DNA from 2 places in the Streptomyces sp. NPDC000410 genome. Region 1 is predicted to be linked to the other one. Evidence: predicted binding sites of a transcription regulator. Region 1 holds the regulator's gene; the other holds the start of a gene.

Region 1 (14,191 bases):
GGCCGCGCAGGTCGTCGAGTTTCTCCTTCAGCTCACCGACCCGGTTGAGGCCCTGCTTCTCCTTCTCCCAGCGGGCGGTGAGGCCGCGCAGCTCCTCCTCCTTGTCGGCGAGGTCGCGGCGCAGCTTCTCCAGGCGCTGCTTGCTGGCCTCGTCGGTCTCCTTGGAGAGCGCGAGCTCCTCCATCTTCAGCCGGTCGACGGCACGCTGGAGCTCGTCGATCTCGACGGGTGAGGAGTCGATCTCCATCCGCAGCCGGGAGGCCGACTCGTCGACGAGGTCGATGGCCTTGTCGGGCAGGAACCGGGAGGTGATGTACCGGTCGGACAGCGTCGCGGCCGCGACCAGCGCGCTGTCGGCGATCTGCACCTTGTGGTGGGCCTCGTAGCGGCCCTTGAGGCCGCGCAGGATCGCGATCGTGTCCTCGACCGTCGGCTCGGCCACCAGCACCTGCTGGAAGCGCCGCTCCAGAGCGGGGTCCTTCTCGATCCGCTCGCGGTACTCGTCGAGGGTCGTCGCGCCGACCATGCGCAGCTCGCCGCGCGCGAGCATCGGCTTGAGCATGTTGCCCGCGTCCATCGCGGAGTCACCGCCGGCGCCCGCGCCGACGACCGTGTGCAGCTCGTCGATGAACGTGATGATCTGCCCCTCGCTCTCCTTGATCTCGGAGAGGACGGTCTTCAGCCGCTCCTCGAACTCGCCCCGGTACTTCGCACCGGCAACCATCGCGCCCAGGTCGAGTGCCACCAGCCGCTTGTTGCGCAGCGACTCGGGCACGTCGCCCTTGACGATCCGCTGCGCGAGGCCCTCGACGACGGCGGTCTTGCCGACGCCGGGCTCACCGATCAGCACGGGGTTGTTCTTGGTACGGCGCGAAAGCACCTGCACGACGCGGCGGATCTCATGGTCGCGCCCGATGACGGGGTCGAGCTTCCCGTCCCTGGCCGCGGCCGTGAGATCCGTACCGAACTTCTCCAGGGCCTTGTACTGGCCCTCGGGGTCGGGTGTGGTCACCCGGCGCCCTCCTCTTGCCTTCTCGAACGCGGCCACCAGCTTCTTGTCCGTGGCCCCCTGCGCCGCCAGCGCCTCGCCGGCCCGGCCGCCCTTGGCGGCGATGCCGATCAGCAGGTGCTCGGTGGAGAGGTAGTCGTCGCCGAGCTCCTTCGCGCGCCGCGAGGCGTCCGCGATGACGGCGAGCAGGTCCCGGTCGGCCTGCGGCGGCGCCACGGTGGACCCGGTCACGCTGGGCAGGGCGGCGAGCAGCCGCTCGGCGGCCGACCGCACGGCGGCCTGGTCCGCGTCGACGGCGGCCAGCAGGTCGATGATGTTCTCGTTGTCCCGCCCCTCGAGCAGCGCCAGCAGCAGGTGCGCGGGGGTCAGGTCGGCGTGCCCTTCGGACACGGCCCGGGTGGTGGCGGCGTTGAGCGCGTCCCGGCTCCTGTTGGTCAGCTCGGCGTCCACGTGCGGTTCCTCCTCCTCCGATCGGTGTCGACTCGATGTGACTCATACAACGTACACAAAGTTGAGTCTATTTCGCTCAAGGTGGTCGAAGGTGGCCACCGCCGGTAGGTTCGCGCCCATGGCCATCGACCCTCGCAATCCCGACGCCTCGTACCTCGCCTTCTGGCGCGAGTACCACATGTGCACCCTGACCACCCCGCGCCCGGACGGCAGTCCGCACGTCGTCGCGGTGGGTGTCACGTACGACCCGGAGGGCGGCGAGCGGGGCATCGCCCGCGTCATCACGAACAAGCACAGCCACAAGGTCGCCAACGTCCTGGCCGCCGGCCCGGAGGGGGCACGGGTCGCGGTCTGCCAGGTGGACAAGGGCCGCTGGGCGACCCTGGAGGGCCGCGCCACGGTCCGCACCGAGCCGGACGTGGTCGCGGACGCGGTCTCCCGCTACGCCGCCCGCTACGGCCGCACCCCGACCCCGAACCCGGACCGCGTGGTCATCGAAATCACCCTGACCCGCGCGATGGGCCGAGCGTAGCCCGGACGTCGGCGGGGGGCCGGGACGCCGGCCCCGAAACGGGACGCCGGGCCCCCGGGGCCGGGCAGTGGTGGGGGTCCGGGGGCGTCAGCCCCCGGAAACAAAACGTGGCACAGCGGCGCCATCGTGGTTCAGGTCCACGATGGCGCCGCTGTGTGGGGGAAGCGCCTGAGCGATCTTGAACGACGGGGGAACCGCTCAGGCACTGCGGGGGGTGGCGGAGGTGGCTTGCGGCTCGACCAACTGGTGGTCGCGCTGGTCGAGATTGACGAAGATCATGCCGTACCTGATGGCACAGCGAACGGGCTGTGGCGCTCCGCGGGGTCGCCGGAGGCAACGGTAGGCGCGGATCTCCTCGTCCTCGCCACGGTTGATGACCACCGGTTCGCCGAAGAGGGTGACCATCAACGAATCGCCACGATGCGGCACCGCCGTGACGAGGTCGATGAAGTGCCACCCGGAGCGGTACGCGGTCGCCATCTCGCGGCGGAAGCGGGGATCCTCGGGAACCGTCATGCCTCCGCGGACCCCCAACCCGGGTCGGCGACCTCGGCGGGCGCGACGCCCCAGCCCGGGTCGGCCGCCTTGGCCCGTACGACACCCCAGCCGGGGTCCTGGACGCCCCAGCCCGGGTCGGCCGCCGCGGCAACCTGCCGGGCAGTGCTCAGACCCCACCCGGGATCCTCGGCCGATGCCGCCACTCCCACCGCGGCAGCAGCGATGAGCGCGGCACCAACAACGGTGCTTATGAGCTTCTTGGCCATGACCGAGCAACCTCACTTGAAAGTGATTCCTACGGCTCCCCCGCAGCCACGACGATGGCTCACTCTCCACGTTTCCACCACTGACCCAATGCATCATGTTCCTGTATTGCAAAAGCCTGGGGGTGTATAGATGCGGTCAGAACAGGACAACAAGGGGCACCCTCATACACATGCTGACCTGTGCGAGGCAGGTTCTCGGTTGTACTCGAGCGCCCTGCGCACCGGCCGAATAGCCCGCGGAGAGGTGGTCGGCGCACCCTGCCTGATCGACCTGGACCTGCTGCGTCCCGATCCCGACGACATCCAGTGGCTCCGTCCGGTCCCGCCTTCCGCCGCGCTGGCCCAGCTGCTGCTGCCGATCGAGAACGAAATCCAGGAGCGTAGACGCCTCACCGTCGAACTTGCGGACGCATTCGAGCCATTCATGACCATCAGCGCCCAGGACCCCTCGACGACCCACGCGATCACCGTCCTCGAGGGGCTCGCCCGCATCAACGCGAGCCTCGACCGCGTCGTCGCCGAGTGCACGTCGGAGCTGCTGACCGTCCAGCCCGGCAGCGGCCGCAGCGCGACCACCTTCGGCGAGGCGCTCCGCCGGGTCAGACCGCTCCTCGGCCGGGGCATCCGGATGCGCACCCTCTACCAGCACACCGCCCGCCATCAGCCGATCACCCTGGCGTATCTGGAGCGCATAGGGCCCGAGGTCGAGGTGCGCACGCTGGAGGAGATCATCGACCGGCTGATCATCGTGGACCGCAAGGTCGCCTTCGTGCCGGCCAGCCGGGACCGCCAGGTCGCGCTGGAGCTGCACCACCCGGGCCTGGTGGAGTATCTCGTCGGCGTCTTCGACCAGTTCTGGATGCAGGCCATCCCGCTCGACGACCCGGTGACGTACGAGCCCACGGTGACCGGCGTCAGCGGAGTCCAGCGCTCCATCGCCAAGCTGCTCGTCGAGGGCCACGTCGACGAGGCGATCGCCCGCCGGCTCGGCATGAACGTCCGCACCTGCCGGGCGCACATCGCCAAGCTCGCCTCCGCGCTCGGCAGCGGTTCGCGGGCGCAACTGGGTTATCTCATCGCCCAGTCCGGGATCCTGGAGCAGGACGGCTGAGGCCCGCCCCCGCCCGTACGCACGCACGCACGGACGCACGGACGCCCGCGAGCCTCTCCGTGCGCACGCAGGCCCCTCCGCCGAAGCGAAGGGGCCTGCGAGGCCTTGCGGGGCCTTACGGATCCTTACGGGGCCTGCTGCGGGCCTCAGGAGGCGCCGTGAGCGCCTCTGAGGGCGCCGTGAGCCTCCGGGGGACCGGGTGGGGACCGATGGAGCTACTCGGGACGCTTGGGCCGCCACACGACCAGCGCGCTCGCCTGCTGCACGTCCTGATACGGCACCAGATCGCGCCGGTACGACGCGTGCACCTGCGCCTCGCGCTGCTGCATCGCCGCCGCAGCGCCCTCGACGGCCTGCGACAGCTCGGCGACCCGCTGCTGGAGCGCCGCGACCTGGTTCTCCAGCTCGATGATGCGCTTGATGCCGGCCAGGTTGATGCCCTCGTCCTGCGACAACGCCTGCACCTGGCGGAGCAGTTCGATGTCGCGGGCCGAATAGCGCCTGCCCCGCCCGGCCGTACGGTCGGGAGAGACGAGGCCGAGGCGGTCGTACTGCCGCAGCGTCTGCGGGTGCAGTCCGGACAGCTGCGCCGCCACCGAGATGACGTACACAGGAGTCTCGTCGGTCAGCTGATACGGATTACGGCGCCGGCCGTCCATCGCGTCACGCTCCCTTCGCAGCCTGGAACAGTTCTGCCCGCGGATCCTCGTCGGCAGTCGCCTCGCGGTACGCCTCCAGGGCCTCCCGCGCCTCGGCTCCCAGGTCCTTGGGCACCGCGACCTCCACGGTGACCAGCAGATCGCCGCGGGTGCCGTCCTTGCGGACCGCGCCCTTGCCCCGGGCGCGCATCGTACGGCCGTTGGGAGTGCCGGCCGGCAGCTTCAGCGTGACCGGGGGCCCGCCGAGCGTCGGCACCTTCACCTCGCCGCCGAGCGCCGCCTCCGCGAAGGAGACCGGCACGGTGACGGTGAGGTTGTCGCCCTTGCGGCCGAAGACCGGGTGGGCGTCGACGTGGACGACGACGTACAGATCGCCGGCCGGGCCGCCGCGCTCGCCCGGAGCACCCTTGCCGCGCAGCCGGATCCGCTGGCTGTCGCTCACTCCCGCGGGGATGCGGACCTGCATGGTCCGCGACGACTTGGCACGACCGCTGCCGTGGCAGACCTCGCAGGGGTCCTGGGCGATGAGCCCGCGGCCCTTGCAGTCCACGCAGGGGTCGGTCAGCGAGAACGATCCGCTGCCGCCGCGCGAGACCTGGCCGGTGCCGACGCAGGTCGGGCACACGCGCGGTGTGCCGTTCTTGTCGCCGGTGCCCGAACAGGCCTTGCAGGGCTGCTGGCTGGACATCCGCAGGGGCACGGTCGCCCCGTCGACGGCCTCGGTGAAGCTGAGCGTCACCTCGGACTCGATGTCCTGGCCGCGGCGCGGCTGCGTCCGCGCACCCGGCCCGGCGCCCCGGTTGAACAGTCCGCCGAAGACATCGCCGAGACCGCCGCCGAAGCCGCCGGCGCCGCCGCCTCCGGCCTGGGTGCCGCCGAAGAGGTCACCCAGGTCGAAGTTGAACGAGCCGCCGGCGCCGGGACCACCGGCCCGGAAGCCGCCGTTGCCGAAGAGGGCGCGCGCCTCGTCGTACTCCTTGCGCCGCTTCGCGTCGCCGAGCACGTCGTTGGCCTCGGAGATCTCCTTGAAGCGCTCCTCGGCGTTGGCGTCGCCCTTGTTGGCGTCCGGGTGGAACTCGCGGGCGAGCTTCCGGTACGCCTTCTTGATCTCGGCCTCGGTGGCGTCCTTGGGGACGCCGAGAACCTTGTAGTAGTCCTTCTCCACGAAGTCCTTCGTGCTCATCGACGTCCCTCCTCCCAGGTACTGCCGGCCCTGCCGCTGTTACTGCTCACTGTCCTTCTTGTCGGCGGACTCCTCGGAGTCCTCCGACTTGGGCGTCGCACCCGGCTGGGGCTCGGCCACCGCGACCCGCGCGGGACGGATGGTCCGCTCACCGATCCGGTAGCCCGGCTGCAGGATCGCGACGCAGGTCGTCTCCGTGACGTCCGGCGCGTACGAGTGCATCAGGGCCTCGTGGATCGTCGGGTCGAAGGGCTCGCCCTCCTTGCCGAACTGCTGGAGGCCCATCTTCGCCGCCGTGGTCTCCAGCGACTCGGCCACCGACTTGAAGCCGCCCACCAGCTCGCCGTGCTCGCGGGCACGGCCGATGTCGTCGAGGACGGGCAGGAGCTCGGTCAGGAGCTGCGCGACAGCGATCTCCTTGACCGTGACCCGGTCCCGCTCGACCCGCCGGCGGTAGTTCTGGTACTCGGCCTGGAGCCGCTGGAGGTCCGTCGTGCGCTCGTTGAGCGCGGTACGGAGCTGGTCCAGCTGCGCCGTCAGACCCGCGGTCGGGTCTTCCGTCTTCGCTGCGTCCCCGGCGGGGGCCGCCCCCTCCTCCGTGGAGGGGGAGGCGGCCTGCGCCGCGTCTTCGGGAGTGGCGCCGGAGGGGACGTCAGACTTCTCCTCGAAGCCCGGGGTCTCCTCCGTCATCAGGCAGCGCCGCCCTTCGGCTTCTCGTCGTCGACGATCTCGGCGTCGACGACGTCGTCGTCGGCCTTGGCCTCGCCCTGCGGGGCGTCGGCGCCGCCCGCGGCCTGGCCGGCCTGCGCGTCGGCGTACATGGCCTGGCCGAGCTTCTGAGAGACGGCCGCGAGCTTCTCGGTGGCCGTGCGGATCTCCGCGGTGCTGTCGGCGTCGCCGGCCTCGCCGGCCTTGAGCTTCTCCTTCAGCTCGGTGACAGCGGTCTCGACCTCGGTCTTGACGTCACCGGGGACCTTGTCCTCGTTGTCCTTGAGGAACTTCTCGGTCTGGTAGACGAGCTGCTCGGCCTGGTTGCGGGTCTCGGCGGCCTCGCGGCGGCGGTGGTCCTCCTCCGCGTACTGCTCGGCCTCCTGGCGCATCCGGTCGACCTCGTCCTTGCCGAGCGAGGAGCCGCCGGTGACGGTCATCTTCTGCTCCTTGCCCGTGCCCAGGTCCTTCGCGGTCACGTGCATGATGCCGTTGGCGTCGATGTCGAAGGAGACCTCGATCTGCGGGACGCCGCGCGGGGCCGGCGGAAGGCCGGTCAGCTCGAACATGCCGAGCTTCTTGTTGTACGCCGCGATCTCGCGCTCGCCCTGGTAGACCTGGATCTGCACGGACGGCTGGTTGTCCTCGGCCGTCGTGAAGATCTCCGAGCGCTTCGTCGGGATCGTCGTGTTGCGCTCGATGAGCTTGGTCATGATGCCGCCCTTGGTCTCGATACCGAGGGACAGCGGGGTCACGTCGAGGAGCAGGACGTCCTTGACCTCACCCTTGAGGACACCGGCCTGGAGCGTGGCGCCGATGGCGACGACCTCGTCCGGGTTCACACCCTTGTTGGCCTCCTTGCCGCCGGTCAGCTCCTTGACGAGCTCGGCGACGGCCGGCATACGGGTCGAGCCACCCACGAGAACGACGTGGTCGATCTCGGAGAGCTGGATGCCCGCGTCCTTGATGACGTTGTGGAACGGCGTCTTGCAGCGCTCCAGCAGGTCGGCGGTCAGCTGCTGGAACTGGGCGCGCGTGAGCTTCTCGTCCAGGTGCAGCGGGCCCTCGGCGGACGCCGTGATGTAGGGCAGGTTGATCGTCGTCTCGGTCGAGGACGACAGCTCGATCTTCGCCTTCTCCGCGGCCTCACGGAGACGCTGGAGAGCCATCTTGTCCTTGGACAGGTCGACGCCGTGCCCGTTCTGGAACTGCTTCACCAGGTAGTCGACGACGCGCTGGTCCCAGTCGTCACCACCGAGGTGGTTGTCACCGTTGGTGGCCTTCACCTCGACGACGCCGTCGCCGATCTCCAGCAGCGAGACGTCGAAGGTGCCGCCACCGAGGTCGAAGACGAGGATCGTCTGGTCGTCCTTGTCCAGGCCGTAGGCCAGGGCGGCCGCGGTCGGCTCGTTGACGATGCGCAGGACGTTCAGACCCGCGATCTCGCCGGCCTCCTTGGTGGCCTGCCGCTCGGAGTCGTTGAAGTACGCCGGGACGGTGATGACCGCGTCGGTGACCTTCTCGCCCAGGTAGGACTCGGCGTCCCGCTTGAGCTTCTGCAGGATGAACGCGCTCATCTGCTGCGGGTTGAAGTTCTTCCCGTCGAGCTCGATCTTCCAGTCGGTGCCCATGTGACGCTTCACGGACCGGATGGTCCGGTCGACGTTGGTGACCGCCTGACGCTTCGCGACCTCGCCGACGAGCACCTCACCGTTCTTGGCGAAGGCGACGACGGACGGCGTGGTCCTGGCGCCCTCGGCGTTGGTGATGACGGTGGGCTCGCCGCCCTCCAGAACGCTGACGACGGAGTTAGTCGTGCCCAGGTCGATGCCGACCGCACGTGCCATTTCAATTCCTCCAGAGAACTTGAGTGGAACTCGCTCAAGGATGCACCACCGGCCCCATCGAGTCAACAGACCTGAGCCCGATCGACTCAACTATGGTGCGCCCCGGCGCGGCCTCCACACTTCCGGCCCTCCACCGTGCCATGGTTCAGATAAAGCGCACGAAAAGACACAAAGCCACAGAAACACAAGGCGCACACGCGCACACAAGGCATACGCGCGCACACGGAACTTGCACGGCACGGCACGGAACGCACGGAACGGTCGGGTGACTTCATGCGAGCCAAGCGCCTTCTCGATCTCACCCTCGGCTCGGCGCTGTTGATCCTCACCGCACCCCTGGTGACGGTGGCGGCGCTCGCGGCGGCGCTCCGTCGCACCCCCGGCGGCGCCTTCGTACGCGAGACACGGACCGGACTGCACGGCGCCCCGATCACCGTCCGCTCGCTGCGCACCCGCCGGCTGCGGCTCGACCTGCTCTCCCGGCTGCCCCATGTCGTACGGGGTGAGCTGTCCCTCGTCGGCCCGGCGGCGCTCAGGCCCGGCGATCCGCGCGCCCGCAGGCGCTGGCGCCAGAGCGTGAAGCCCGGCCTGACCGGCCTCGCCCAGCTCCGGCGCCATTCGGTACTGCCGTGGGACGAGCCCGAGCTGCTCGATCAGCACTATGTGGAGCACCATGGGATCGGGCTGGACCTGAAGGTGCTGCTCGGCACCCTCCCGGCCTTGCTGCACGCGCCCGCCGAGGGCGGCCCGGCTGAGGGTGGCCTGAGCGACGCAGATCACCGCCTGCGCGGCTACAGTGCGGCGAAATAAGTGGGTAGTCTCAGCACGGACTGAATAAGTTACCGCTTAGTAAGTGCTGGATCTTCCCACCTCGCAGGCCCGAGGAGCCCCAATGCAACTCGCCGCGATCATCGTGTCGCTGGTCATCACGGTGGTGGCCGTCGCGCTGTTCGGCCGTGCCATCGCGCAGATCTACCGCTTCGTGCGGCTCGGCCAGCCGGTGCCCGCGGGCACCCGGACCGGCGATCCCACGCAGCGCACCATCACGCTGGTCAAGGAGTTCCTCGGCCACACCCGCATGAACCGCTGGGGCGTCGTCGGCGTGGCGCACTGGTTCGTGGCGGTGGGCTTCTTCTCGCTGCTGCTCACGATCGTCAACGCCTTCGGCCAGCTCTTCCAGGCCGACTGGCTGATCCCGATCATCGGCGACTGGCTGCCGTACGAGATCTTCACCGAGTTCCTCGGTCTGATGACGGTCCTCGGCATCCTGACCCTGATCGTGATCCGGCAGCTGAGCAGGCCGGGCAAGGCGGGCCGCAAGTCCCGCTTCGCGGGCTCCAAGACGGGCCAGGCGTACTTCGTCGAGGCCGTCATCCTCATCGTCGGCGTCTGCATCATGACGCTGCGTGCCCTGGAGGGCGCCCAGCACCACGTCACCAGCTGGGAGCCGGGCTTCTTCGCCTCGTACCCGCTGATCGCGCTGCTCGACGGCACGAGCCTGAGCACGCTCCAGCACCTCACCTACTTCTTCGCGGCGCTCAAGATCGTCACGTCCTTCACCTGGATGATCACGGTCTCGCTGAACACCAACATGGGTGTGGCCTGGCACCGCTTCCTGGGCTTCCCGAACATCTGGTTCAAGCGCAACGCCGACGGCTCCACCGCCCTCGGCGCGCTCCAGCCGATGACGTCCGGCGGCAAGGCGATCGACTTCGAGGACCCGGGCGAGGACGACGTCTACGGCGTCTCCCAGGTCGAGCAGTTCAGCTGGAAGGGCATCCTCGACTTCTCGACGTGTACGGAGTGCGGCCGCTGCCAGTCGCAGTGCCCCGCCTGGAACACCGGCAAGCCGCTCTCCCCCAAGCTCCTGATCATGTCGCTGCGCGACCACGCGCACGCCAAGGCCCCGTACCTGCTGGCCGGGGGCGGCAAGACGATGGAGGGCGAGGAGAAGGCGTCCGCCGAGGCCCTCGCCGACGTCCCGGCGGCCGCGCTGGCGGAGGCCGAGCGCCCGCTGATCGGCACCGTCGAGGAGAACGGCGTCATCGACCCGGACGTGCTGTGGTCCTGCACCACCTGCGGTGCGTGCGTGGAGCAGTGCCCGGTCGACATCGAGCACATCGACCACATCGTCGACATGCGCCGCTACCAGGTGATGATCGAGTCCAGCTTCCCCAGCGAGGCGGGCACGATGCTCAAGAACCTGGAGAAGAAGGGCAACCCCTGGGGCCTGGCCAAGAAGCAGCGCGTCGAGTGGACCAAGGAGGTCGACTTCGAGGTCCCGATCGTCGGCAAGGACGTCGAGGACCTCTCCGAGGTCGACTACCTGTACTGGGTCGGATGCGCGGGTGCCCTGGAGGACCGGGCCAAGAAGACCACCAAGGCCTTCGCGGAGCTGCTGCACATGGCGGGCGTCAAGTTCGCGATCATGGGCGGCGACGAGAAGTGCACCGGTGACTCGCCGCGCCGCCTCGGCAACGAGCCGCTGTTCCAGCAGCTGGGCCAGGAGAACGTGGCCATGCTGAACATGGCCTTCGGCGAGGACGACGAGGACGAGAGCACCAAGAAGCCCAAGTCCTCGAAGAAGATCGTCGCGACCTGCCCGCACTGCTTCAACACGATCGCGAACGAGTACCCGCAGCTGGGCGGCGAGTACGAGGTCATCCACCACACGCAGCTGCTCCAGCACCTCATCGACGAGGGCAAGCTCGTCCCGGTGACCCCGGTCGACGGCCTGATCACGTACCACGACCCCTGCTACCTGGGCCGCCACAACAAGGTCTACACGCCCCCGCGCGAGATCATGTCGGCCGTCCCGGGCCTGCGCCAGCAGGAGATGCACCGCCACAAGGAGCGCGGCTTCTGCTGCGGCGCCGGTGGTGCGCGCATGTGGATGGAGGAGCGCATCGGCAAGCGCATCAACACCGAGCGCGTGGACGAGGCGCTGTCGCTCAACCCCGACATCGTCTCGACGGCCTGCCCCTTCTGCCTCGTCATGCTGACCGACTCGGTCAACGGCAAGAAGAACGACGGCCAGGCCAAGGAGTCGCTCCAGGTCGTGGACGTGGCGCAGCTGCTGCTCGACTCCGTCAAGACGCCGGTGGACCCGGGAGCGGGTGACTCGGAGACCGAGCCGGCTCCGGAACCGGAACCCGTGAAGTAGTCGTCCTTCTGAATCGATGAGCGGCCGGACCTGCCTCGGGGGCAGGACCGGCCGCTTTCGTATGCGTACGCGTGCCTGTACGCGTATGTGCACGCTGCTGAGCCACTGACCTGACCTGACCTGACCTGGGGAAAACCCCCCGGGGTTCCCCTAGGGGATGTCACAGCTCGGCCGCAAAGGCCCCTGGTTACCGGGCTCGTGGCCGCCTGACAACGCGCGACCGGGTACGTTCGATTGCGTGGCTGGATTCAGGATCGGACGCGGCCGGGACAACAACCGCACCCCGCAGCAACAACAACGACCGCAGCAGTACGGCGGCGCCCCTGCCGCGCCCCCGTACCCGCAGCAGCAGTGGCCCCAGGCACAAGGGCCGGGACCGGGGCACGGGCATGGCCCGGGGCCGGGCGGCCACGGCGAGCCGGAGTACTTCGGCGACCCGTACCAGCAGCAGCCGGACCCGTACGGCTACGGCGCCCCGGGCCCTGCCCCCAGCGGTCACGGCGGGCACGGCGGCCACGGCGGGCACGGCGACCCGTATGCGAACACCCCCGGTCACACCACGGCGTTCAGCATCGGCGAGGACCCCTACGGCAACGGCGCCACCTACCGCGCCGGCGCCTCGACCGCCGCGCCCGCGGGCCCTCGGCTGACCTGGAAGGCCCTGCTGAGCGGCATCGTGCTGCGTCCGGGCCCGACGTTCCTCCAGATGCGCGACTACCCGGTCTGGGGCCCGGCCCTGTCCGTGTCGTTCCTCTACGGCCTGCTCGCGCTCTTCGGCTTCGACCAGACCCGCGAGGAGGCGATCAACGCACCGTTCTCCCAGGTGATCGTCTCCGTGCTCATCACCGGTACGGCCTTCGTCATCGGCGGGCTCATCCTCGGCGCGGTCACCCACACCCTGGCCCGCCAGCTCGGCGGCGACGGCGCGTGGCAGCCGACGGTCGGCCTCTCCATGCTGATCATGTCCATCACGGACGCCCCCCGGCTGCTCTTCGCCCTCTTCCTGGGCGGCGAGAACTCGCTGGTCCAGGTCGTGGGCTGGCTGACGTGGCTGGCGGCGGGCGCGCTGTTCACCGCGATGGTGAGCAGGTCGCACGACCTGCCGTGGCCGAAGGCGCTGGGCGCGTCGGCGATCCAGCTGATCGCGCTGCTGTCGATCATCAAGCTCGGCACGATCTGATCCGTACCTGATCCGTACGACGCGTGTGAGAGAGGCCCCGCCGGTATTCCGGCCGGGGCCTCTCTCATCTCTCACGCCTCATCTCTCACGCCTCATCCCTCACGCCTCATCCCTCACGCCTCATCCCTCACGCTTCATCCCTCACGCCTCATCCGTCGATCATCAACGCCACTCGACGCGCGTCAGAATCCGCTGGCTGTTGTTGCTGCGCCTCGGGTCCTCGGTGGTGCTCTTGACCCGCGCCAGCGCCTCGACCGTCGACGCCCGGTCCGGAGCGGTCACGTTCACCCGGAACCGCTGCACCTCGCCCGCCGCCAGCGTGCCGATCTCCCAGTCCACGTAGTTCAGCTGCGGGTTCAGCCCCGCCTCGCCGCCGCCACTGGGCTGCGGACTGACCGAGACCACCGAGATCACCCGCCTGTTCCCCCGCAGATCCAACGCGGCCACCACACCCTGCGCCGCCGCCGGACCCTTGTTCTTCACCGTCACCGTGTACGTGTACCGCTCCCCGGGCTCGACCTGCTTCGGCGCGTCCACCTTGATCTGCAGATCGGCCGTGTTCTCGGCCGGCGCCGTGACGCCCGTACCGGTGAGCGCCGCCGACTTCGTACCGGCATTCGACGCCACCGACAGCGTCGCCGTACGGAGTCCGGTGGCGGTGGGGGCGAAGGCGACCGTGACCGTGCAGGTGCCGGTCGGCGCCAGCACCGCTCCGCCGCAGTTGTTGCCGGTGATGGTGTAGTCGGCCGGGTTCGCACCGGCCAGGGTCACACCGGAGACGCTCACCGTGGTGGCGCCGGTGTTGGTCAGCGTGAACGTCTGCCCCGGCCCCGTCGTCCCCACCTTCTGATCGCCGAAGTTGTGACTCGACGGGCTGAGCGAGGCGGCGGGGACGCCCACCGGGAGCTCGTAGCTCACGGCATACGCCAGGGCGGCGAACGGATTCCCCCTGGGGAGCTGGCCGAAGCGCGCCGTGGCCGAGGTGGCGCCCGCGCCCCACACGCTCGTACCCAGAGCGACGTTGTCGGTGAAAGCCTGGGTGGTTCCGGTCGTCCCGTTGCTGTCGACCGTGAACACGACACCCGTCGGCACGATGTCGCCCCGGGCACCGACCCGGGCACTCGTGGCGCTGCTGGGGGTCAGTGGCGTGGCCGACGCCATCGAGACCTGACCGCCGACGGGGACCTCGACCGGATCGCCGACGAGGGCGACCTGCTTGTTCTCCGTACCGCCGGGGGTGGTGTAGATGGCGGCGAACCGCCACCGCACGTCTTCCCCGCCCTGGGCCGAGCCGGTGAACGTCGTGGAGGCCGAAGACCCGACGAGTCCTGGCGCGAAGTCGGACAGCACAGCCTTGACGACCGTCCGCCCGGCGATGACGTCGGAGGTGAGGGCGGCGGCGGGGATCGCCACGGTGGTGGTCCCGTTGCTGAACGAGTAGGTGGTGGCCGCCGTCGTCGAGGAGAAGAACACCACGCCGTCGACCAGGGTGCTGGTGGCCGGCGGCGCCGGAGCCAGCGCGTCCCCGCCGCCGGCCGGGGCCCCGGCGAACGCGAACCCGTCACCCGGCGTCTGTACGGTCTTG
Region 2 (14,191 bases), on a different contig from region 1:
ACCTGGTGGACGCAGTGCACCGGCAACTACGGCGGCTTCGGCGCCTCCAACCCCCTGTGGATAGCGCGCTACAACACCACCCCGGGCACCCTCCCGGCGGGCTGGGCCTACTACACGATGTGGCAGTACACGTCGTCCGGCCCGATCGTGGGCGACCACAACAAGTTCAATGGTGCGCTGGACCGGGTCGTGGCTCTCGCGAACGGCTGACGTGGCAACTGGGGCTCCGCCCCAGCCCCCCGGCTTTCGGGGCACTGCCCCCGAACCCCCGCGCCTCACTCCCCCTGTGCCCTGCGGGCACAGGGGGAGTCCCAGGCGGGCGTGGGGAGGGAGGCCCGGGCCGGGAGTCTCAACGCCCGGCGCGTCCAGGCCACGCCCCCGGCTGCTGGTCCACCTTGAAGCTCGCCCAGACGGTCTTGCCCACAACGTGTTCGCGGACGCAGAAGTCATCGGCGATCTCGCGTACCACCCAGAGGCCGCGGCCGGTGCATTCTCCGGCCGGGACATGGCGGATCTCGGGGTCACCGTCTCCGCTGTCCCTGACCTCGATCCGCATGACGTCGGAGAGCACGCTGAGGGCCACACACATCTCCCGGCCCGGCGGTACGCCATGCAGCAGCGCGTTCGTCGCGAGTTCCGAGACGCAGAGCCGTATGTCGTACTCCCGGCCTCCGAAACCCCATTCCGTCACAGTGGCACCGACGAAGTCGCGGGCAGCGGGGACGGATCTGCGCGATCGCGGGAATCGCTGTTGCCGTGTCAGGGGCACGGTGAATCACCGCCTCGAACCTTGGCTGTACGGTCACCGCAGACCGTATCGCTATTCACGAAAAGCAGCAAGGTTGCCCAGGGGGTAGAGGCGACGGGTGATTCACTTACCGTGTAACGCGGCGAGATCGGGGCGACCAGGACGGCAGTGCAGGAGGAATCCGGTGAGCAGCAGCGAGTGGGTAAGCACCTCGATGCCGTACCTGACGCCGCGCGCGACGGGGCAGACCGATGCGTGGAGCGCCGAGGCCGCCGCCCGAGGCGGTCGTGGAAGACAGCGCATCATCAGCGCCGACGAAACAGCACCGGTGCCGGTGGTGGCGGAGCTGCTCGGGGTTCCGGAGGGCCGCCTCGTCGTCGTCCGCAGGCGGATGATGTACCTCGACGACCAGCCCTGCGAGTTGACCGACACGTACTATCCCGCACACATCGCGCGTGGAACCGCCTTGGCCGGCACCGCCAAGATCCCAGGAGGCGCCGTCACGCTGCTCGCTGAGCTCGGGTACCGCGGGGCACGAGCCCGGGAGGACGTGGTCGCGCGCATGCCGAACGCCGACGAGCGCCAGGCCCTCCAGCTCGGGCTCGATCAGCCCGTGCTGCATCTGACGCGACTGACCCTGGACGAGGCTGATCGCCCACTACAGGTCGACATGATGACCATGCCCGCGCACATGCAGCGCCTGCGCTACGAGATCAGGATCGGATGACGTGCCGATGACCGCCGCGGACGAGTTCGACCGCCGTTCCCTCCACGAGCGGATCGCCGCCGACCTGCGCGACGAAATCATGAGCGGTGACCTGGCACCGGGCGCCAAGCTGCCCTCCACGACGCAGTTGAAGGACCGTTTCGACGCGTCGAACGCCACCGTCCAGAAGGCGCTGCAACTCCTCAAGAGCGAGCGTCTCGTGGTCGGCCGCGCGGGCGCGGCGGTGACGGTACGCGAACACCGGCAGCGAACCATACGGCCCGCCTCGTACATGGCACCGGCTGAGCAGGGCGAACCGTACCGTTGGCTGAGCGAAGCGACCAAAGCCGGAGCCCGAGCGCATATCAGGCTGCTCGATGTGACGGAGGCGACCCCGCCCTCGGATGTCGCTGACGCCCTCGACCTGGCGGCGGGCGGCACCGCGCTGCTCCGCTCGCAGGTGCTCACCATCGACGACCAGCCCGCAGAGTTGGTCATGTCCTACTACCCGCTGGAGATCGCGGTTGGCACCCGTCTGGCGGAGCGTCGCAGGATCCAGGGCGGCACGCCCACGTTTCTCGCCGAACTCGGCCACCCGCCCCGGCTGAGCGTGGACCGGGTCTCCGCCCGCGTTCCGACGCAGGAGCAGTACCAGGCACTCCAACTCCCGGGCAATCTCCCCGTGTTGCGTACATTGCGTGTGGTTTTCACCGACCACGAGCGCCCCGTTGAAGCCACGGTGATGGTCAAGGCGGGTCACCTGTACGAGGTGCAGTACGAGTTCACACCGGAGTGATCGAAGGTCGGTGCCGGGACCTGGACCCCGAGGAGGTCGAGGAGCCGTCCGCGAACGGAGTTCTGACCCAGGTGGTGGCCCGCAGCCGGTTGACGCGACCCTCGCCCCTCCGACCCGCGCCACGCGGTCCCGGTCGAGGCCGAGGGAGGACACGCGGGCGGGCCGGGCCCGGCGAGGTGCCGGGCCCGGCCCGTCAGCCGAAGGGGCCGGTGGGGCCCGCTCGACGGCCCCGCCCGAGGGTTACGCGGCCGCCGCCACCGGGACCTCCGCCGGGGCGAGGGCGATCTCCAGGACCTGGCGGACGTCGGTCACCGGGTGGACCTCCAGCTTCTCCAGGACTTCGGCCGGGACGTCGTCCAGGTCCGCCTCGTTCCGCTTGGGGATCACGACGGTCGTGGTCCCCGCCCGGTGCGCGGCCAGCAGCTTCTGCTTCAGGCCGCCGATCGGCAGCACCCGCCCGGTCAGCGACACCTCACCGGTCATCGCCACATCCGTACGGACCAGCCGGCCCGACAGCAGCGACGCGAGCGCCGTCGTCATCGTGATGCCCGCGCTCGGGCCGTCCTTGGGGACCGCGCCCGCCGGGAAGTGGATGTGCACGCCCCGGTCCTTCAGCCCCGTCACCGGCAGTTCCAGCTCGGCTCCGTGCGAGCGGAGGAAGGAGAGCGCGATCTGCGCGGACTCCTTCATCACGTCGCCGAGCTGGCCGGTCAGGGTCAGCCCCGCCCCGCCCGTCTCCGGGTCGGCCAGCGACGCCTCCACGTACAGCACGTCGCCGCCCGCGCCGGTGACCGCGAGCCCGGTCGCCACGCCGGGCACGGCCGTTCGGCGCTCGGCGGGGTCCTGGGCGGACTCGGGGACGTGGTGGGGGCGCCCGATCAGCCCGCGCAGCTCCCCGTCCGTGACGGTGAACGGCAGTTCCCGCTCGCCCAGTTCGTGCTGGGCCGCGACCTTGCGCAGCAGTCGCGCGATGGCCCGCTCCAGGTTCCGCACGCCCGCCTCGCGGGTGTACTCGCCGGACAGCTTGCGCAGCGCGGACTCGTCGATGGTCACCTCGCCACCGGCCAGGCCGGCCCGCTCCAGCTGGCGCGGGAGCAGGTGGTCGCGGGCGATGACGACCTTCTCGTCCTCGGTGTACCCGTCGAGCCTGACCAGTTCCATCCGGTCGAGCAGTGCCTCCGGGATGGCCTCCAGCACGTTCGCCGTCGCCAGGAAGACGACGTCGGACAGGTCGAGTTCGACCTCCAGGTAGTGGTCGCGGAAGGTGTGGTTCTGCGCCGGGTCCAGCACCTCCAGCAGCGCGGCCGCCGGGTCGCCCCGGAAGTCGGAGCCGACCTTGTCGATCTCGTCGAGCAGGACCACCGGGTTCATGGACCCGGCCTCCTTGATGGCGCGGACGATACGGCCGGGCAGCGCGCCGACGTACGTACGCCGGTGGCCGCGGATCTCCGCCTCGTCCCGTACGCCGCCGAGCGCGACCCGGACGAACTTGCGTCCCATCGCGTGGGCGACGGACTCGCCGAGCGAGGTCTTGCCCACGCCGGGCGGGCCGACGAGCGCGAGGACCGCGCCCCCGCGCCGTCCGCCGACCACGCCGAGGCCCCGGTCGGCGCGGCGCTTGCGCACCGCCAGGTACTCGGTGATCCGTTCCTTCACGTCGTCGAGGCCCGCGTGCTCGGCGTCGAGGGTCGCCTTGGCGCCCTGGATGTCGTACGCGTCCTCCGTGCGTTCGTTCCACGGCAGTTCGAGGACGGTGTCGAGCCAGGTGCGGATCCAGGAGCCCTCGGGGCTCTGGTCGCTGGACCGCTCCAGCTTCTCGACCTCCTTGAGGGCGGCCTCGCGGACCTTCTCGGGGAGGTCGGCGGACTCGACCCTGGCCCGGTAGTCGTCGGTCTCGTCGCCCTCGGACTCGCCGTTCAGCTCGCGCAGCTCCTTGCGTACGGCTTCGAGCTGGCGGCGCAGCAGGAACTCGCGCTGCTGCTTGTCGACGCCCTCCTGGACGTCCTTGGCGATGGACTCGGCGACGTCCTGCTCGGCGAGGTGCTCGCGGAGCTGCTCGGTGGCGAGCCTGAGCCGGGCGACCGGGTCGGCGGTCTCCAGCAGTTCCACCTTCTGGGCGGTGGTCAGGAACGGCGAGTAGCCGGAGTTGTCGGCGAGGGCGGACACGTCGTCGATCTGCTGGACGCGGTCCACGACCTGCCAGGCGCCGCGCTTCTTCAGCCAGTTCGTGGCGAGGGCCTTGTACTCCTTGACGAGGTCGGCGACCTGGCCGGGCAGAGGATCGGGCACGCTCTCCTCGACCCGGGTGCCCTCGACCCACAGGGCCGCGCCGGGACCGGTCGTACCCGCGCCGATCCGCACCCTGCCACGCCCGCGGATGAGCGCGCCGGGGTCGCCGTCGGAGAGCCGGCCGACCTGTTCGACGGTGCCGAGCACACCGGTCGCGGCGTACGTCCCGTCGATCCGCGGCACGAGGAGCACCCTGGGCTTGCCCGGCTCCGCACGGGCGGCGGCCTGGGCGGCCTCGACCGCGGCGCGGACATCGGCGTCGGAGAGGTCGAGCGGTACCACCATTCCGGGCAGCACGACCTCGTCGTCGAGCGGAAGCACCGGCAGGGTGAGGGCGTTGTTGTGGGCCGAGGACTCAGCAGCCATGATCTCCCCTTCAGCAGTCAAGTTGAGCTGTACCGACTCAATGCAGAAGGGTCGCCGGATGTTCCCCCGGGAGTGTTCGCCGTGAGCGATCACGGCGAACACCGCCGACGGGGACACGCGAAGGCCGAGTGGCCTCCCAGAGGAAAACGGGAGGCCACCCGGCCGGTGACGACAGACAGACAGACGACAGACAGACGGGCAGGCGAGCGATGCCCGATCAGGGGCAGCTGGCGATGGTGCTGCGCGCCCGCTGCGGGTTGGAGTGGACGACCTTGCAGGTGTCCATGGCGAGGCCGCCGTCCACGACGCCCCAGCCGGGTCCGGCGCTCAGCACCTTGCCCTCGGGGCCGGTGATGACATCGGCGCCGGGTCCGCCCTGGATCTCGCCGCCGGCCTCGGGGCCGACGGCCTTGGCCTCGATGAGGTCGTTCTCGCTGCCGCCGAGGACGCGGCCGCCGAAGTCGATGGTCCCGGTGTAGATCTTGTCGGCGCCGTCGTTGCCGAACACCTGGCCGCCGCCCCGGGCGTGCGAGCCGGGCGCGCCGAAGACGCTGCCGACGGTGATCTTGTCCTCGCCCTGGTCGCCGTAGACCGTGGCCTCGGCGTCGGCCGTACCGATCACCGTGGCGACGATGATGGTGTCGTTGCCGGCGTTCCCCCGGACCGTGGAGAACGACTCGCGCGGCAGCAGGTGCGAGGTCTGGATGGTGTCGTTGCCGTCCCCACCGAGGACCTGCGAGTCGATGATCAGACCCTTGACCCGGATACTGTCGTCGCCCTCACCGCCCCAGATGACGACGTTCTCGACGTCGTTCTCACACTCGATGATGTCGTTTCCGGGCGTGCCGTAGACGGTGTCGCTGGGCGGCACCGCCTCGCCGTTGACCACGCACTGGTGGGACGACTGGGCGGGATGGGCGGCCTGGGAGGGGGCGCACGTGGCGGCCGCCGCGGCCACGATGGTGGTGGCGACGGCCAGGCTACGCACGGCTGCACGTGACAGTCGGGGCATGGAGGGCATGCGGTTCTCCTGTTGCGAAGAGACGCGGACGCGTACACTTTGCGCCCCAAAAATCCGATTTGCTCGTATATCAACTCCTTCATCACCCGCATGGCTCTTCGCTGTACGCCCCGCGTCGTACGACGGGCAGGCTCGCCACACCGACGAGAAGCGCCAGCAGATGGCCCGCGTCGGCGAGCGGGTCCTCGAAGGCCAGGAGATTGCCCAGCAGCACCACCGACACCCACCCGAGGACCACGGCCCGTGGCACCGGGGCGAACAGCCCGGCCAGCGCACCGACGCTCGCCAGCAGGCCGAAACTGATGCCGTAGTCGAGCCGGTGCAGGGAGGATCCGGGCAACTGCCCGGCCGCGACAAGGAGCCCGACCGGGATCTCCGTGGCGAGGGTCGCCACGACATGCCCGCCCAGGAAGACCCCGGCGGCGCGCCACGCACCGATCCGGCGCTCCAGCGCGGTGAGCACGAACAGGAAGACGACGGCGAGCGGTGACGCGAGTCCGCCCGCGACCCACAGCGCGCTGGCGACGAGCACGAGCATCGGGGCGACGGCCAGATGGGCGACATCCGTGCTGGAACCGCGCAACAGGGCGGAGACGGTGGCCGGATCGCCGTACTCGGCGTACAGGGAGGTGGCGACGAGGACGAGCGCGTAGCAGAAGGTGAACGGGGTTCCGGCCGGGGTGGGCAGGAGCCGCGCGGGCGAACCCGGCAGACCGCGGTCGGATGACTCGGGCCGCCGCACCACGCGAGGGCTCCTTAGGATCGACGGCCCGTACGCTCCCCAGCCAACGCGATCACCCCGCACGTCGTCCAACTCCCCGCCTATGGCGTGCGACACAGGAGAACACAGGCGAACAGGAGAACCGGTTGGCGCGCTCCGAGCGATAGAGAGTGCGTGAGACTGTTGCGCCCCAAGGGCGAGGACCGGGACGAAGACCGGGACGGTGACGGTGACGACGCGGCACTGCTGCGCCGCGTCGCGACGCACCGGGACGCGGACGCGCTCGCCGCGCTCTACGACCGGCACGCGGGCTGGCTGCACGCCCGTCTGACCCGCCGCTGCGCGGACCCCGAGACCGTACGGGAAGTCCTCCAGGACACCTTCGTCACCGTCTGGCGGTCCGCCGCCTCGCACCGCGGCGGCGAGGCGGGCGGCTGGCTCTGGACCATCGCGGCCCGCCGCCTCGTCGACGCGCGGCGCGCCCAGGGGCGTACCGCCGACGAACCGGCGCCCGTCGACCGGCTCCCGGCCCCGTCCGTGCCGTCGGCGGAGGAACGGGTGCTGGCGGGACTGGAGTACGGGGATGTGGGCGCCGCCCTCGACCGCATCTCGCCCGAGCTGCGGGACGTCCTGCGCGCCACGGTCATCGACGGTCTGACCACCCGCGAGGCCGCGCGCCTCCTCGGCATACCCGAGGGCACCGTCAAGACCCGCGCTCGCCGCGCCCGCCGCGAACTGCGCGCCACCCTCGCCCACCTGGCGCCCGCCGCCGACCCCCTGGGAGGCACCGCATGACTGCCCGCGACGGCGCCCGTGACCGCGTCCGCGCCAGTGACGGCGACCGCGACGGTGCTCGTGAAGGCGCCCGTGACGGCGCCCGCCAACGCGACGGCGCCCTCGACCGCGCCCGCGCCCGCGCCAGTGACGGCGACCGCGACGGCGACCGCGACGGTGCTCGTGGCGGCGCCCATGACGCCGCCCACGACAGCGACGGCCGCGCCCGTGACCGGCGGACCCGCGACTGGCATGTGACCGACGCCCTGGCCGGCCGCTACGCCGCCGGGACGCTCCCCGACCCGGACGCCTGGTCCCTGGAGAAGCACGTCGAATCCTGCGCCGCCTGCGCCGCACGCGTCTCGGCCGCCGTCCGCGCGACCTCGGCGGGGACGGTGCTGGAGTCGGTCCGTACGGCACTCCTGACGGAGGCGGCAGGGGCGGCCTCGGCCGCGGCCGAGGGGCACGCGGTGCGGCAGGGCCCGATGGGCCGCGGCCGCGCCCGATGGGCCGCGAGGCGGGCCTGGATCGTCGGACCGGCCCTGCACGGGGCCTGGCTCGTCGCGCTCGCGCTGGTGGTCGTGGGGGCCGTGGGGCTGGCGTACGGGGCCGGGTTCACGGGGGCGCGGCCGCTGCTGCTGGCCGTCGCGCCCGTGCTGCCGCTCGCCGGGGTGGCGGTGTCGTACGGGCGCCACGCCGACCCGATGCACGAGGTCGCCGCCTCGACCCCGGCGGGCGGACTGCGCCTGCTGCTGACGCGGACCGCCACCGTGCTGGCGGTGAGCGTGCCGCTGCTGACGGCCTCGGGAGCGCTGCTGCCGCCGCTGACCGGTGCGCCGGGCGCGGCCGCCTGGCTGCTGCCCGGACTCGCGCTCACCCTCGCGGCGCTCGCGCTCGGCTCCTACGTGGGGTGCCGCACGGCCGCCTCGGTGCTCGCCGTCGGCTGGCTCGGCGCGACCCTCGGCCCGGCGCTGCTGGCCGGCCGGCTGCTCACCGCACCGGCCGCCGAACTCACCGGCCGCATCGCCCCGTACGTCTCCGGCCCGGCGGCCCAGACCGTCTGGGCCGCCGCGGCCGCCGCCTGCGCGGGGCTGCTCGCCCTGCGCAGGCGGGCGTTCGACTATCCGTCCTTCGGACACTGGGGGAACCCGTGAACTCCGTCCACACCGTCGCCGTCGACGAGCTGACGGTCCGGCACCGCCGCACCGTGGCGCTCGACGCGGTCCGGCTCGGCTTCGGCTCCGGCGTACACGGCCTGCTCGGCCCGAACGGCGCGGGCAAGACCTCGCTCATCCGGGTCCTGGCGACCGTCGCCGCGCCCACCGCCGGGCGCGTGGAACTGCTCGGCAGGGATGCCGCCGCGCCCCGCGATCGCACCGAGATCCGGCGGCGGCTCGGCTATCTGCCACAGGACTTCGGCTACTACCCGGGCTTCACGGTGCGCGAGTTCGTCGCGTACGTCGCGTGGCTGAAGGACATGGACCCGGCCCTGGTCCCCGCCGCCGTGGAGCGCGCGGTCGACCGGGTGGGGCTCACCGCCCGGATCGACGCGAAGGTGAAGACGCTCTCGGGCGGCATGGTGCGGCGCGTCGGCATCGCCCAGGCGATCGTCAACGAACCGGAGTTGCTGCTGCTGGACGAGCCGACGGCCGGTCTCGATCCGGAGCAGCGGGTCGAATTCAGAGCACTGCTCCGCGACGTGGGCACCGCTTCCACCGTGATCGTCTCCACCCACCTCGTCGAGGACGTCGCGGCGGCCTGTACCGAGGTGACCCTCCTCGACGCGGGCCGGGTCGCCTTCCGCGGCACGACGGACGAACTCACCGCGCTGGGCGAGGACTCGGCGGACGACACGGCCAACGCCATCGAACGCGGCTACACGACAGCCCTCCGAACCCACCGCTCCCGCGCCGCCGACGCGGCACCGGCCGGCCCGACGGGAGCCTCCCGATGACGACACACGACTCCTCTCCCAGGCCTCCCGCGCCCGCAGCACCGCCCGCCTCCGACACCACCACCACGCCACACGGCACACCCACCGCCCCCGGCACCCCGCACGCGCGGCGGCGGGCGCCGCGCGCCCTGCGCACCGAGCTACGGCGCGGCGTCGGGCCCTGGGCCGGGGCCGGGACCGCCGTCGTCGTCGCCGTGGCCATGTACGGGAAGGCCGACTATGTCAACGGCTGGCAGAACCGCTGGACCGACGCGACCGACCTCCTCCGGGTCGCCGGCGTGCTGCTCTGCGGGCCGCTCGCCGTGGCGGCCGGGTGCTGGCAGGGCGGGCGGGAGCGGCGGCGCGGCACGGGAGCCTGGCGGGCCTCGCTGCCCGGCAGCCCGTTGCGGCAGACGCTGCTCGCCGCCGCGCCCATCGCTCTCTGGCCCGCCGTCGGGTACCTGATCGCCGCCGCGGGCTGCCTCCTCGCCACCTGGCCGTACGTCAGCGGCGGCGCCCCGCACCTGGAGCTGGTCGCCGCCGACGCGGTGGTCCTGGCCTCGCTCGGGACCGTCGGGTTCGTCCTGGGCAGGGCGATCCCCTGGCGGTTCACCGCGCCGCTGCTGGCCGTCGTCACCTACGTCGGCCTCGCCTACCCGAACTACAGCGAGCCACCCGCCCGTTGGCTGAATCCCGCCAACCAGCACAGTTACTTCCTGGACCGGCCCGTCTGGTGGTTCGGGCCGGTGAGCATGGTCTGGGCCGGGGGCCTCGCCGCCGCCGTACTGCTCGCCTACGCCGCCCGCCGCCGCGCCACCGCGCTCGTCCCGCTCACCGCCGCCTGCGCCGCCGCCGTCCTCATCGCGCAGACCGGGGACGGGCTGTGGCGCCCCGACCCGTGGGCCGCGCGCCCCGTCTGTGACGACGGCACCCCGCAGGTCTGCGTCAGCGCGGTCGACCGCGCCCTGCTGCCCGCCGTCTCGGCGGCCCTCGCCCCGCTGAACGCCCGGCTCCGGGGCGTCCCCGGCGCGCCCACCCGCTGGGTCGACCCGAACCCCGCCGAGGGCGAGGCCCAACTGCCCCCGCCCGCGTTCGACTCCGTACGCGGGCGGCTGAAGGACCCCGTCGCGTACGCCGACTCGGCGGTGGACCACCTGTTCTCAGAGTCCTGCGAGGACGCCGATTTCCAAGCGCCGGACTGGGAACGGGCCCTGGCCGTCAACAACGCGGTCGGCGCATGGCTCTCCCCCGCCGACGGCCTCGGCCCGATCCTGGGCCCCGCCGAGCTCCGCCACCTCGCCCGCCTCGAAGCCAAGTCCCCCGCCGACCAGCGCGCCTACCTCGCCCGCTACCTGTCCGCCGACCGCTGCGACGCCGCGCAGGTGCCCGTCCCATGAGAGTTCCCATGAGACTTCCCCTGCTCCACGCCCGCTCCCGCGCCCTCCCCGTCACCCTCTCCGTCCTCGTCACCACCGCCGTCGCCGCCGCGTGGTGCGCCTGGCGCCTTCAGGCATCGGAGGCGTTCGACCACACCGCACGCGTCCCCGTCGTCGTACTCGCACCCCTGCTCGCCGCCTCGGCCATCGGTACGAGTCTGTTCACGCACTCCGACGAGCTGGACCGTACGGCCGTACGCCCCTGGCCGCCGCGCAGGCTGCGCCAACTGCTCGGGCTCACCGCGTTCGCGGGACTAGTGCTGGCGCTCTCCGTACCCGGGCATCCGGAGGAGTTCGGCGCCCCGGCCATGGTGCGCAACCTGCTCGGCGCGGCAGGAGTGACGGCGGGGACGGCGGCGCTGCTGGGGGCGCGGATCAGCTGGCTGCCCCTGACGGCGTACCTCAGCGCGGTCTATCTGGCGGCGCCCGGCGTCCCGGGCGGCGCGGCGGCCGTGTGGGCCTGGCCGATGCAGCCGGGCCCCCAGGTCGCGGCATGGGTGGTGGCGCTGTCCGCGTACGTCGCCGGGGGCGCGCTGTACGTGTGGCGCGGGGCCCGTCCGGAAGGCGGATGACGCAGCGGGCGGCCGCCCCGGCTCAGTAACCTGGAGATCATGGTTCTGCCCAGCGATATCACCGATGTCCCAGGCCCCCGGACGCTCGACCGGCGCGAAGGACCGTACGGCGAGGTCGTCCTGCGGCGACGCCGCGGCCCGGACGGGGACGTCCACGAGATCATCGCCAACGGCTGCTTCCTGATGGACACCTCGGACGGCCGCTCGGAACGCCTGCTGATCGACGCGGCCCTGGACACGCTCGCCGACCGCCCCGACCCGCCGACCGGGACCACCGGGGCCATCGCGACCGCCGGGCCCTCCGTGCTGATCGGCGGGCTCGGCGTCGGCTTCTCCCTCGCCCATGCCGCCGCCAACCCCGCCTGGGGCCGTATCGCCGTCGTCGAACGCGAGCAGGCGATCATCGACTGGCACGTGTCAGGCCCGCTCTCCTCGATCACCGCCGACGCCCTCGCCGACCCCCGGGCCGAGATCATCCACACGGACCTCGTCTCGTACGTCCATAACGCTTCAGACACGTACGACGCCCTCTGCCTCGACATCGACAACGGCCCCGACTGGACCGTCACCGAGGACAACGCGAGCCTGTACTCACCCGCCGGACTCGCCGCCTGCGCACGGCGATTGGCCCCCGGCGGAGTGCTCGCCGTATGGTCGGCCAGGCCCTCCGGCGATTTCGAAGAGTCATTGCGGAATGCCGGATTCAACGGGGTAAGGACGGAAGAGATCCGCGTTGCCCGAGGCGTACCGGACGTGGTCCACCTCGCTGTTCGCCCTGCGTAGCCGGGACGCGAGCGATGCCTTTACGCTGACTGACCTGACAGACCGATCTACACGCAGCTCGCAGTGCGCGACAGGGGCGGGGCGATGGAGCAGACACACACCAGCAATAACGGCGCCGCGTCGTATGCGACGGCCAGTGCCCAGCGCCGGGTGCTGGTGGTCGAGGACGACGCCACCATCGTCGAGGCCATCGGAGCCCGGCTGCGCGCCGAGGGCTTCCTGGTCCAGACGGCGACGGACGGCCCGGCGGCGGTCGAGGCCGCCGAGGCCTGGCAGCCCGATCTGATGGTCCTCGACGTGATGCTGCCCGGCTTCGACGGGCTGGAGGTCTGCCGCCGGGTGCAGGCTCAGCGGCCGGTGCCGGTGCTGATGCTCACGGCCCGCGACGACGAGACCGACATGCTGGTCGGGCTCGGCGTCGGCGCGGACGACTACATGACCAAGCCGTTCTCGATGCGCGAGCTCGCCGCGCGCGTGCACGTCCTGCTGCGCCGGGTCGAGCGTGCCGCGCTGGCCGCCGTGACGCCGCGCAGCGGCATCCTGCGCCTCGGCGAGCTGGAGATCGACCACGCCCAGCGCCGGGTCCGGGTCAGGAGCGAGGACGTCCACCTCACCCCGACCGAGTTCGACCTGCTGGTCTGCCTGGCGAACACGCCTCGCGCGGTCCTCTCGCGCGAGCAGCTGCTCGCCGAGGTCTGGGACTGGGCCGATGCCTCGGGTACGCGGACGGTCGACAGCCACATCAAGGCGCTGCGCCGGAAGATCGGCGCCGAGCGGATCCGTACGGTCCACGGCGTCGGCTACGCCCTGGAGACCCCGGCGCCATGAGCCGGCCGCGCCGGCCGAGGCTGCCCGGCCTGAGTCCGTGCCGCCTCCGCTCCCGGCTCGCGTCGGTGGAGATCTCGGTCAAGACCAAGCTCGGGGCCCTGGTCGTGGTCTCGGTGCTGATCACCTCGGGCCTGGCGCTGGTCGCCTTCAGGACCGGGGCGGAGCTGCGCTACATCACCGTCTTCGCGATGATCACCACGCTGCTGATCACCCAGTTCGTGGGGCACGGCCTGACGGCCCCGCTGGACGAGATGAACACCGTGGCGAAGTCGATATCCCACGGTGACTACACCCGGCGGGTGAGCGGCGCGGACCGCCGCGACGAGCTCGGCGACCTCGCGAACACGATCAACCGCATGGCCGACGACCTGGAGGCGGTGGACCGGCACCGCAAGGAGCTGGTGGCCAACGTCTCGCACGAGCTGCGCACCCCCATCGCGGCCCTGCGCGCGGTCCTGGAGAACGTCGTGGACGGGGTCTCCGCCGCCGATCCCGAGACGATGCGCACCGCGCTGAAACAGACCGAGCGCCTCGGCCGGCTGGTCGAGACGCTGCTGGATCTGTCCCGGCTCGACAACGGTGTGGTCTCGCTGCGAGCACGGCGCTTCGAGGTGTGGCCGTATCTGTCGGGCGTGCTGAAAGAGGCCAATCTGGCGGCCGGGCGGCGCGGGCTGACCTCCGGCTCCGGGAACCACACCCGCAAGGACGTCCATCTGCACCTGGAGGTGCAGCCGCCCGAGCTGACCGCGCACGCGGACGCGGAGCGGCTGCACCAGGTGATGGCCAATCTGATCGACAACGCCGTGAAGCACTCCCCGCCGCACGGCCGGGTCACGGTCAGCGCCCGGCGCGGCACCCGGCCCGAGTCCCTGGAGCTGGAGGTGCAGGACGAGGGTCCCGGCATCCCGGAGTCGGAGCGCCACAAGGTGTTCGAACGGTTCAACCGGGGCAGCGTCGTTTCCCCGCACGGGCCGGGCAGCGACGGCGGTACGGGCCTGGGCCTGGCGATCGCCCGCTGGGCCGTCGAGCTGCACGGGGGTCGCATCGGGGTGGCCGAATCGGCACGCGGGTGCCGCATCCGGGTCACTCTTCCGGGAGTCCCTCAGCAGCGCGGTTGACGTAGGGTTCGAACCGGAAGCGCAGCTTCTGCGTGTAGGTGAAAAATGGGTGCGGGCCGGCGGGCCGCAGCCGCGCTGACGCGTACCCGGTCCGAAGGGG

What was found. The regulator HspR, encoded in region 1, represses chaperone genes until heat shock. The targets are predictions, from matches to a motif close to TTGAGNNNNNNNNNCTCAA.
Region 2: lon (endopeptidase La) is a predicted target of HspR. The motif match lies at 4,928-4,946, and genes of this name have one in related genera.

What each region holds. Positions count from the first base shown of each region.
Region 1 covers NZ_JBEPDM010000024.1:40,589-54,779, forward strand. Annotated here, with positions in the region: gene clpB (ATP-dependent chaperone ClpB) at 1-1,459, opposite strand, end outside; gene ABT342_RS23055 (pyridoxamine 5'-phosphate oxidase family protein) at 1,578-1,991, shown strand; gene ABT342_RS23060 ((2Fe-2S)-binding protein) at 2,190-2,507, opposite strand; gene ABT342_RS23065 (hypothetical protein) at 2,504-2,755, opposite strand; gene ABT342_RS23070 (helix-turn-helix transcriptional regulator) at 2,886-3,866, shown strand; gene ABT342_RS23075 (heat shock protein transcriptional repressor HspR) at 4,082-4,525, opposite strand; gene dnaJ (molecular chaperone DnaJ) at 4,530-5,708, opposite strand; gene grpE (nucleotide exchange factor GrpE) at 5,748-6,398, opposite strand; gene dnaK (molecular chaperone DnaK) at 6,398-8,263, opposite strand; gene ABT342_RS23095 (sugar transferase) at 8,537-9,073, shown strand; gene ABT342_RS23100 ((Fe-S)-binding protein) at 9,156-11,426, shown strand; gene ABT342_RS23105 (Yip1 family protein) at 11,665-12,606, shown strand; gene ABT342_RS23110 (choice-of-anchor D domain-containing protein) at 12,769-14,191, opposite strand, start outside.
Region 2 covers NZ_JBEPDM010000038.1:61,130-75,320, reverse strand. Annotated here, with positions in the region: gene ABT342_RS28705 (lysozyme) at 1-210, shown strand, start outside; gene ABT342_RS28700 (ATP-binding protein) at 350-769, opposite strand; gene ABT342_RS28695 (GntR family transcriptional regulator) at 933-1,475, shown strand; gene ABT342_RS28690 (GntR family transcriptional regulator) at 1,483-2,250, shown strand; gene lon (endopeptidase La) at 2,491-4,905, opposite strand; gene ABT342_RS28680 (hypothetical protein) at 5,123-5,893, opposite strand; gene ABT342_RS28675 (rhomboid-like protein) at 6,009-6,764, opposite strand; gene ABT342_RS28670 (RNA polymerase sigma factor) at 6,822-7,442, shown strand; gene ABT342_RS28665 (zf-HC2 domain-containing protein) at 7,439-8,575, shown strand; gene ABT342_RS28660 (ABC transporter ATP-binding protein) at 8,572-9,375, shown strand; gene ABT342_RS28655 (hypothetical protein) at 9,372-10,751, shown strand; gene ABT342_RS28650 (hypothetical protein) at 10,760-11,362, shown strand; gene ABT342_RS28645 (spermidine synthase family protein) at 11,402-12,145, shown strand; gene ABT342_RS28640 (response regulator transcription factor) at 12,230-12,973, shown strand; gene ABT342_RS28635 (HAMP domain-containing sensor histidine kinase) at 12,970-14,091, shown strand.